DNA from 2 places in the Brevibacillus sp. RS1.1 genome. Region 1 is predicted to be linked to the other one. Evidence: riboswitches for the same ligand, from Rfam matches in the RefSeq annotation. Region 1 holds a riboswitch; the other holds the start of a gene.
The links. Region 1 has a riboswitch for cyclic di-GMP ahead of ggt (gamma-glutamyltransferase). Riboswitches for the same ligand answer to the same signal wherever they lie in the genome.
Positions count from the first base shown of each region.

Region 2: it holds a riboswitch for cyclic di-GMP, as region 1 does, so the genes downstream of both, yfmT (benzaldehyde dehydrogenase) here and ggt (gamma-glutamyltransferase) in region 1, are expected to answer to the same signal.

Region 1 covers NZ_JABSVA010000004.1:244,316-248,911, forward strand. The annotation lists gene HP570_RS15455 (glutamine--tRNA ligase/YqeY domain fusion protein) at 1-750, opposite strand, end outside; gene HP570_RS15460 (SET domain-containing protein) at 830-1,447, opposite strand; cyclic di-GMP riboswitch class I at 1,688-1,776, shown strand; gene ggt (gamma-glutamyltransferase) at 1,958-3,676, shown strand; gene HP570_RS15470 (methyl-accepting chemotaxis protein) at 3,757-4,596, shown strand, end outside.
Region 2 covers NZ_JABSVA010000007.1:81,945-86,540, reverse strand. The annotation lists gene HP570_RS21275 (RsmB/NOP family class I SAM-dependent RNA methyltransferase) at 1-258, opposite strand, end outside; gene HP570_RS21270 (hypothetical protein) at 344-1,099, shown strand; gene HP570_RS21265 (methyl-accepting chemotaxis protein) at 1,124-2,059, shown strand; cyclic di-GMP riboswitch class I at 2,235-2,320, shown strand; gene yfmT (benzaldehyde dehydrogenase) at 2,406-3,863, shown strand; gene HP570_RS21255 (methyl-accepting chemotaxis protein) at 3,894-4,596, shown strand, end outside.

The DNA of each region.
Region 1 (4,596 bases):
TTCGCACTCGCGGACTACCCAGTCGTATAACGGGCGATGATCTTCGAATTCCAACGAGCACAGGGAGTGTGTCACGCCCTCAATAGCATCCTCCAACGGATGAGCGAAGTCGTACATCGGATAAATACACCATTTGTCGCCCGTGTTGTGATGCGTTGCATGGGAGATTCGATACAGAACCGGATCACGCATGTTGAAGTTCTGCGAAGCCATATCGATTTTCGCACGCAGCACTTTTTCCCCGTCCTTGAATTCCCCTTGGCGCATACGTGCAAACAGGTCCAGGTTTTCCTCCACAGACCGGCTGCGGAACGGACTATCTGTGCCTGGCTCTGTCCATGTTCCACGCATTTTACGCATGTCTTCAGGAGACAGATCGTCTACGTAAGCCAGACCTTTTTTAATCAACAGCACCGCTCGGTTGTACATCTCTTCAAAGTAATCAGATGCAAAAAACAACCCGTCCCATTCGAAGCCAAGCCATTGAACGTCCCTTTTGATGGCTTCTACGTATTCGATGTCTTCCTTCACCGGGTTCGTATCGTCAAAACGCAGGTTGGCCTTGCCGGAGAATTCTCGTGCCAACTCAAAGTTGAGGCAGATTGCTTTTGCATGTCCAATATGGAGATACCCGTTCGGTTCTGGGGGAAAGCGGGTAATGATTTCCTTTACTTTGCCCTCTTGCAAGTCATCAATCATGATATTGCGGATAAAATTGGATGCCGCTACCTTGTTTTCCAATGAAATCAACCTTTCACTTCACCTTTACACTCCATAATACTGATTCTCTTCCCAGAGTTCAACAAAATCGGGTCGTTGACCGACCCGCTCACGTCTCCCATTGCTGCCCCGTTTGCCATTGTGACCTGCAATACAGGTGAATAACAGAATCAATGGCTAAGCGCTGCTCCGTAATCCCACGAATCGTTTCGAGATGCTTCGAGGGAATCAGATGCAGCAAAGGCTGTTCAACATGATTGAACCGTTGGAATGCTTCCGCTGCAATCCGATCCCACTGCGGGTAATACCGAAGCAAATCATCGGGCATTACACGGGAGCGGTCCGTGTCGGACTCGGGCAAACACTCAAAAGGTTCATCCAAATTTAACGTTCCATAATCATCAGTTAGCTCTTCGCCCGGAAAAATATCCCGTGCAGCCAATTCCATATCATACATGGTCGGCACACAATTCGCATGAAAGCTGTGGTTCACGTACCTTGCCTTATCCCAACAAAGAATATACTTTCCGAACTGGTTCTTAAACGAATATTTTTGTACGTCCTGTTTTCGTAATGAGTCAAGTCTTTCCACAAATGCAGGGTCCAATACTTGGTCCAAATCATCCTGTGCCCATACAATCGTTCCTTTTGGGATAAACCTTGTCGCAAACACACCGTACCCGATCTCATCGTTGATATAGCGCAATTCTGTATCGGGATGCATCATGGTCTTTGTTTCACTCCTTGGCAAATGTGCCTTTTTATCATCATAAGCAGCTTTGCCCCAGGAGGTGTGTGAATATCTGTCGAAAAATACATAGCATTCCTAACTATTTTTCCGGATTAAAATATTTTTCTTATTTACCACAAATGGTAAATAGTCTATATTATTGGCAAACGGAGTTTTAGGAACATTTTCCCACAACGATTGAATCAGTATATGTGTCATTTTATGCTTCACCCATTGATATCGAAACGGCATACCCGGGGAAATCCGGCGACGCAAAGCTACAGGGGCTACCTCCGCAACAGCGGACACGCTTGCCAGCTACCGAAGTATTGATGTAGGACGCGACCAATGATCCTATATCATTGGTCTTTTTTTGCGCTCATAATGTCTATTTTTGTCTACTTTTGTATGTTTGTGTATTTTTAACTTTTAAAGGAGGTGAGGCAACAGCGGATAGCCGGTTTAATGAATCATTATTCTTTTCATCATGAAGGAGGTTTCATAGGAATGTCATTCTGGAAGAAACTCTCGACCGTCGCGCTGACTGCTGTCATCGGGGTATCAACATTCTCTGGAGCACAAGCTGCTAACCGTCCAACATCGATGTCACCGAACGCAATGGTGACGACTCCTCACTATCTGGCTACGGCTGCGGCCCTGAAAACATTGGAAGACGGTGGAAATGCAGTAGATGCTGCTATTACAGCCGCTTCCACCTTAGCTGTTGTCTATCCTCATTACACAACCATTGGCGGAGATAACTTCTGGCTCATCTACAATGCCAAAACAAAAGAGCTGAAGGCGCTGAACGGCAGTGGGCGCGCAGGCGAAAAGGCAACCATCGACTATTACAAAGGCAAAGGCTACGAAAAAATCCCGTCCCGCGGTTATGAATCAGCAAACACTGTCCCTGGTGTCGTCTCCGGCTGGTGGGAGGCGTACAACTACGCCCATAAAAGCATGGGCAACAATAAGCTTCAATGGAACAGACTGCTGGAGCCTGCCATTGGATACGCCGAGAACGGATATCCCGTCTCCCCCAACCAAGTATATTGGACAAAATACGCGACAGATCCAACTGACAATGACTTGAAGAATCTTCAACGTTTTGATGGCTTCCGCAAAACATTCCTGAAGCCCAACGGCGATCCTTATGCAGCAGGCGAAATTCTCAAACAAAAGGATCTTGCCAATACTTTGCGAATCATTGCGAAAAAAGGCGCTGACGGTTTTTATAAAGGAGAAGTTGCTAAAAAAATCGTAGCAGACATGAAAGCCAACGGCGGATTGCTCACGTTGAAAGATTTTGAAAAGCATACCTCCACTTGGGCAGATCCCATTACGGTAGACTACCGTGGCTACAAAGCGTATAACGTTCCACCTAACTCCCAAGGCATGGCATCGCTCTCTATTCTTAATGTTTTGAATAACTTTGACCTCAAGAGCATGGGTGAAGGAACACCCGATTACTACCACACGATTGTGGAAGCTACCAAACAGGCTTTCGCTGACCGCGACAAATGGCTGACTGACCCTGCCTTTGCGGATATCCCTGTGGATGAGCTGTTGTCCAAGCAGCACGGGAAGGATTTAGCTGCGCGCATTGATATGAAGCAAGCAGCCAAATCCGTAGAACCGCTTGATCCAAAAGGCGATACAACCTGGTTCGGGATCGTCGACAAAGATGGAAATGCCGTGTCCATCATTCAGAGTCACTACTTTGACTGGGGTTCTGGCATCGTAGCGAAAGATACGGGTGTCCTTTTACAAAACCGCGGAAGCTACTTCTCTCTGGATTCCAAACACATCAATCACTTGGAACCAGGAAAACGCACCTTCCACACCATTAACCCAGCTATGCTCTTTAAAGGGGACAAGCCTTATCTTCTTTACGGAACACAAGGGGGAGAAGGTCAGCCGCAAACGCAAGCCGCTCTCGTCACACGCATCGTCGACTTTGGTTTCAGCGTGCAAGACGCAATCGAAGCGCCAAGATGGCTGCATGGGCGCAACTGGGGATCTGCTTCCAACAATCTCAAGGTGGAAAGCCGCATCCCTCAAGAAGTCCTGGACGAGCTCATTAAACGTGGGCATCCAGTCGAAAAGCTTGAAGCAGCCTATACCGATGCGATGGGACAGTCCGGCGCAATCCTGATTGACCCGCAAACCAATGTAAAATTTGGCGGTGCTGACCCTCGCGGTGAAGGCGCAGCAATGGGCTATTAATATTTTGTCAGACTGCTGAGCTCATCTCAGCAGTCTGACTGTTTCTATTTCGCATTCACGGATTAGGAGTGGACAAACCTATGTTTTTGTTCAACAAGCTCAGGAACAAAATGATTCTTTGGTTTCTCGTCGTGGCTGTCATTCCACTTACTGCCGTTTCGTTGTTTATCACGAACAGCTTTTCATCCATTCTCATTGATAAACAAAAATCATCCTATGTTGACCTTACTTCCAGTACAGCCATAGCTATGGATCAATATCTGGACCGGCGTATGACAGAAATTCAAGTTTTAGCCCGCACCTCGGATATTCAATCCGATGATGCAGCAGCAAAAAATGAATTCATTCGCAAGTTTACCGAGGAAATGAAGCTGTATGACGGAAATACGTTTATCGCAAGCGATGGAAAAGTAACGGCTGATACGTTCCCCAAAAGCGTTGGAATCAATCTTGGCGAGCGCCAATTCTTCAAAGACGGTATGCAGGACAAGCCCAGCTTCTCCGATGTTCTTGTTGCGAAGACAACCGGCAATCGCTCTATCATCGTCGCTTCCCCTGTAAAAGGGAAAAACAACGAGAAGCTTGGTGTCTTGACCGGGCTCGTCAATGTAGATGACTTCACAGCTACCTTTCTCAAAGATTTGAAAGTAGGCAACGATGGTTATCCGATTCTCGTTGATAACAAGGATCAAATTCAATACCATCCTACCCAGGATCTGATCGGCAAACCGCTTGCGGAATCCGGTCTGCCGCAATCATTAATGGAAATCCTGAAATCAGGAAAAACGGAAAAGGGCTCATACAGCTACTCGGACAATGGTAAGGAATACGTTGTCACCTACTCCCCGATTCCCAAGACCAACTTTGGTTTGTATCTGCATATCCCAGTCGAATCCATAACGTCCGCGGTTTCTTCCGTT
Region 2 (4,596 bases), on a different contig from region 1:
ATAATACATGCCAGCGGAGTGAAAAGGATGCTTGCCGGGACGAGCAGGCTTTTTGTAGCGAAACCCGTTTTCGCACCAAGGGACTGCTTCTACAGCAAACGGCGAGATTTTCAAAAAATCGTCACGCTCCACCTTCAACGGATTGACTCGCAAGCCGTGTGTCACAGGCTGATCATACGAGGAAACGAAGGCCTCATAGTCGTGTCCGAGCAAGGTTTTCATGCGCTCGATAAATGGTGTTGGTAAATTTTTTGTCATAACAGCCTCCGATGTCAGATTTTGGCCCCATGTGAAAGGAAAAGATAGAATCATGGCGAATCATAGAGAATGAGGTGAGAGCATTATGGAAGGATCCCGTGCAAAACGCTACCGCTCCCGGCGGAGGAATGACTCGGAAGTAAGCCGGTTTTGGATCATGGGGTTGTTGTTCTCACTGCTGGTGCTCGCTTTTGAATTCTTTATCGAAATACCCGCCGATGCAGATTGGCTGACCGATATGGAGATGGCTTTGTTTTCTGCCAGCTTTACGTTGCTTGCCTTTTATCTGCTCGGACTTACCTTTGCCTTTTCACGCCACCAAAAGGCAGGGAAGATCAATCACCAAATCATCATCTATGTATGGTTGGGTGCGATCTTGTTTCACTTGTTCCTGCTCATCAGCAATTTGTCCAATCAGCATGTGTACAAGGCAGGGATCATTCTATTTTTAGGACCATTGTTTTTAACTGTCTACCATTTTATCACGTACTTGGCAGCTTTGCGCGAGGAGCGTGAGGAGCAGGAGGCAGCTACAACAGCTACGCTCGAGCGTACGGCCTACCAGATGATTCTGGAGGGTGGGCGTGTATACAGCGAGCTGAGTCGCCTGAAAACAGAATATCCAGAAGTGGAGCAAATGCTTCGTGCCAACGATTTTCACGATAAACTGGAGCGCTATGCTTTGGAAATGCAGCAGTATTTGCAGGTGAAGCATTTTGAGCGTAAAGACGTGGAGCTCTTGGAGGGTCACTATTATTTCTTGGAAAACTTGCTGAGCTTGGCGAAACAACATCCGGGAATAATCGAGTCCCGCGTATATAGCCGCCGAGGTGACAATTGATGGGTACAAAGGAGAGGGAAGCGGATGTTTTGGAAAAAAGACAAAGGCCTGGCAGAAAAAGAGACAGCAGCGACGACAGCCACAACCACAATGGCAGGACAGCAAGACGCATGGAAACATGAGCTTCGCGGTCTTTACGAACAGATGGGTGCAATCCTCGCTTCGGACCAAGCAATGAACGCCGATTCCGATCAAATGGTGCGATTGGTGACGAGGATGAAGCGTGCCGTAGAGAATATCCAGGCCATTAATGAGCGGGATGATGAATCTGCGAGCCAGTTGTCGGTTCGAGGAGAGCGCCTGACAGACATCTGCAAACAATCGGTAGCGCGTGCAGATGAAGGCAATAAGGCTATGACGGACGTTGTGGAAGTCATGAGCCTGCTCGACAAAGAATCGGTTCATACGTCCAAGTCCATGAGCCTCTTGGAAGAGCGTTCTTCGGAAATTACGAGTATTGTCAAGGTAATCAGCGATATTACGAATCAGACTAACCTTCTCGCTCTGAATGCAGCGATAGAAGCTGCACGTGCGGGGGAACAAGGCCGAGGCTTTGCTGTCGTAGCGGATGAAGTACGGAAGCTGGCAGAGATGACAGCGAACTCGACCAAGACGATTGCGGAATTGATCGGCAAGATTCAAGAAGAAATCAAAGAAGCATTGTCCAACAGTGAAAAAAGCAGCAGTGCGATCAAAAATGGACTTTCCATCAGCAAGGATGCTGCACAGAAGACGGATCAGATCGCGAACGCTTTCCAGGTACTGAACGTCGAAGTGGCGGGTGTGATGGAAATCATCGCGCATCAAAAGCGTTTTGCTGACGATGTGTCCCAGCAGGTAAGTGAGGCAAAGGGCTTACTGGACGAGCTGAATGAAGGCATCACCAAGCACGTAAGAGACGCCAACGCGGTAGAGCAAATGCTCGCGACGAGCGTAAAGGATGTCAAAAAGTTATTGTGATCATGAGGAAGAAAAATCAGGAGTCCGTATCCAAGCGATGCGGACTTTTTGATATTTGTTCTTTCCTTTCACGAAATATTTACATGTTTACGTTTGACTATTCGAAATGGAGTACTATAATCAAAGTATGTTTCTCCATATCTTTCCTTTTTTCGACAAAATCTTATCAGCATTCGCTATGAATGGGCAAACCCATTGAAAAGTGGGGACGCAAAGCCACGGGCCTAATGTACACGTTACGATGGCAGCCGGGTTGCCAACGAGCAGTGTATTTTGCTGTTTTAGTATGACGGCTCCTTTCATGCGAAAGGGGCCTCTTTATTTTTCAAAAGGGAGTGGTTGTAGCATGTCAATCCTTCAAACACTGGACAAGCAGTACATCAATGGGGAGTGGCGCGACGGACTTGGCGCGAAGACATTGCAAGATATCAACCCTTACAACGGGGAAGTCATCGCAGAATTCAAAATGGCAAATCTGGAGGATATCGACGCGGCTTACAAGGCGGCAGCCAACGCGAAAAAAGAGTGGGATGAAGTGAATGCCTATACCAAATCCCGAATGTTGGAGCGTGCAGTTCGCTATATCGAAGAGCATGAAGAAGAAATCATTCAGATCATCATTCGTGAACTAGGTGGAACCCGACTGAAGGCATTTTTTGAGATCGGGCTTGTCAAGGATATTATTCGCGAGGCGGCTACGTTCCCTGTACGTATGGAAGGAAAAATTCTCCCTTCTCCCGTAGACGGAAAGGAAAATCGTTTGTATCGGATTCCCGCAGGAGTTGTCGGTGTCATCAGTCCGTTCAACTTCCCGTTCTATCTGTCGATGAAGTCCGTAGCTCCAGCTCTTGGCGCGGGCAACGGTGTCGTCCTCAAACCGCATGAGCACACGCCAATCACGGGTGGGACTCTCATCGCGAAAATTTTTGAAGAAGTAGGTCTGCCCAAAGGCTTGATCAACGTCGTTGTAACGGATATTGCTGAAATTGGCGATGGGTTTGTCTCCCACCCGATTCCGCGCATCCTTTCGTTTACAGGCTCTAGCCAAGTAGGAAGCCATATCGCGCAAGTGGCAGCGAAGCATTTCAAGAAGGCGATTTTGGAGCTAGGTGGCAATAGTGCCCTGATTGTTTTGGAGGATGCGGATCTCCAGTATGCCGTCAATGCAGCGGTATTCAGCCGCTTTACCCACCAAGGTCAGATTTGCATGTCGGCTAACCGGGTTCTGGTTCACCAAGATGTATACGATAAATTCCTCGATCTGTATGTGGAAAAAGTATCTGGTCTCAAGGTAGGCGACCCAAATGATCCAGACACGGTAATCGGTCCACTCATCAATCAACGGCAAGTCGCCAACCTGATGGCAACGATCGATGAGGCGATACGCGAAGGAGCCGTTCCTGCACTGAAAGGGGAAGTAAAAGGAAACGTGGTCGAGCCGATTGTTTTGACAGGAGTGACCACAGACATGTCCATTGCATCGAAAGAGCTGTTTGGTCCGGCTGTTTGCATCATGTCGTTTGCTTCCGAGGAAGAAGCAATTCGTATGGCGAACGAGACACCATTTGGATTGTCCGGGGCGATTCATACCCGCGATCTGGAGAGAGGTGCCCAGATGGCCAAGCGCATTGAGACCGGCATGATTCATATCAACGATGGAACGATCAATGACGAACCAATTGTGGCGTTCGGCGGTGAAAAGCATTCCGGATTGGGACGCTTGAATGGTCAATGGAGCCTAGAAGAGTTTACTACGCTAAAATGGATTTCGGTTCAGCACAAGAAGCGTCAATTTCCGTACTAATGCTAGCAAAAGATAGAGGTGAAGAGGGTCATGAACGGATACGAAGGATGGAACGAAACAGAAGCCTCCGAAAAGGGGAAAAATGCAGAACTTCTCGAGGCTTTCATCAAGGTTGCTCCCTATTTAAATGATTTGCTCAACGATGACATTACCATTGGGGTCTACGACACGGAAAAGCTATTGCGCAATGTGCCTGCCCAAACATTTTCCCTGCAGGTAAAGTCTGGTGATCCACTCCAGGAGGGAGATGTGATCACCAACGCGATTCAAAAAAACACCAAGCAGGCGATGATGGTTCCCAAGGAATTATTTGGTTTTCCTCTCGTCGCACGGGCGATCCCCTTGCATGATCACACGGGAAAAGTTATCGGCGGTGTTGGCATTGGTTCGAGTATGGAGCGAGCCAATGAGCTGTATGAAATTGCCGCAAATCTCTCGAGCGTCGTCGAGCAGGTCAGTGCCACCACACACGAGATGGCCGTGCAGATCGGGAATTTGAACGAGCAAATGAAGGCGATCTCAGAGCAAGCCAATGATGTGAGCCAAAGTACAACTGAGATCGAGCAAATTACACTCGCCGTGAAAAAAATCGCTGATCAAAGTAACATTTTGGGACTAAATGCGAGCATTGAGGCTGCGAGAGTAGGAGATGCAGGGCGTGGATTCGCTGTCGTCGCGAATGAGGTTCGCAATATGGCGACAGATTCACGGACGAATGCAGACAAAATCAAGC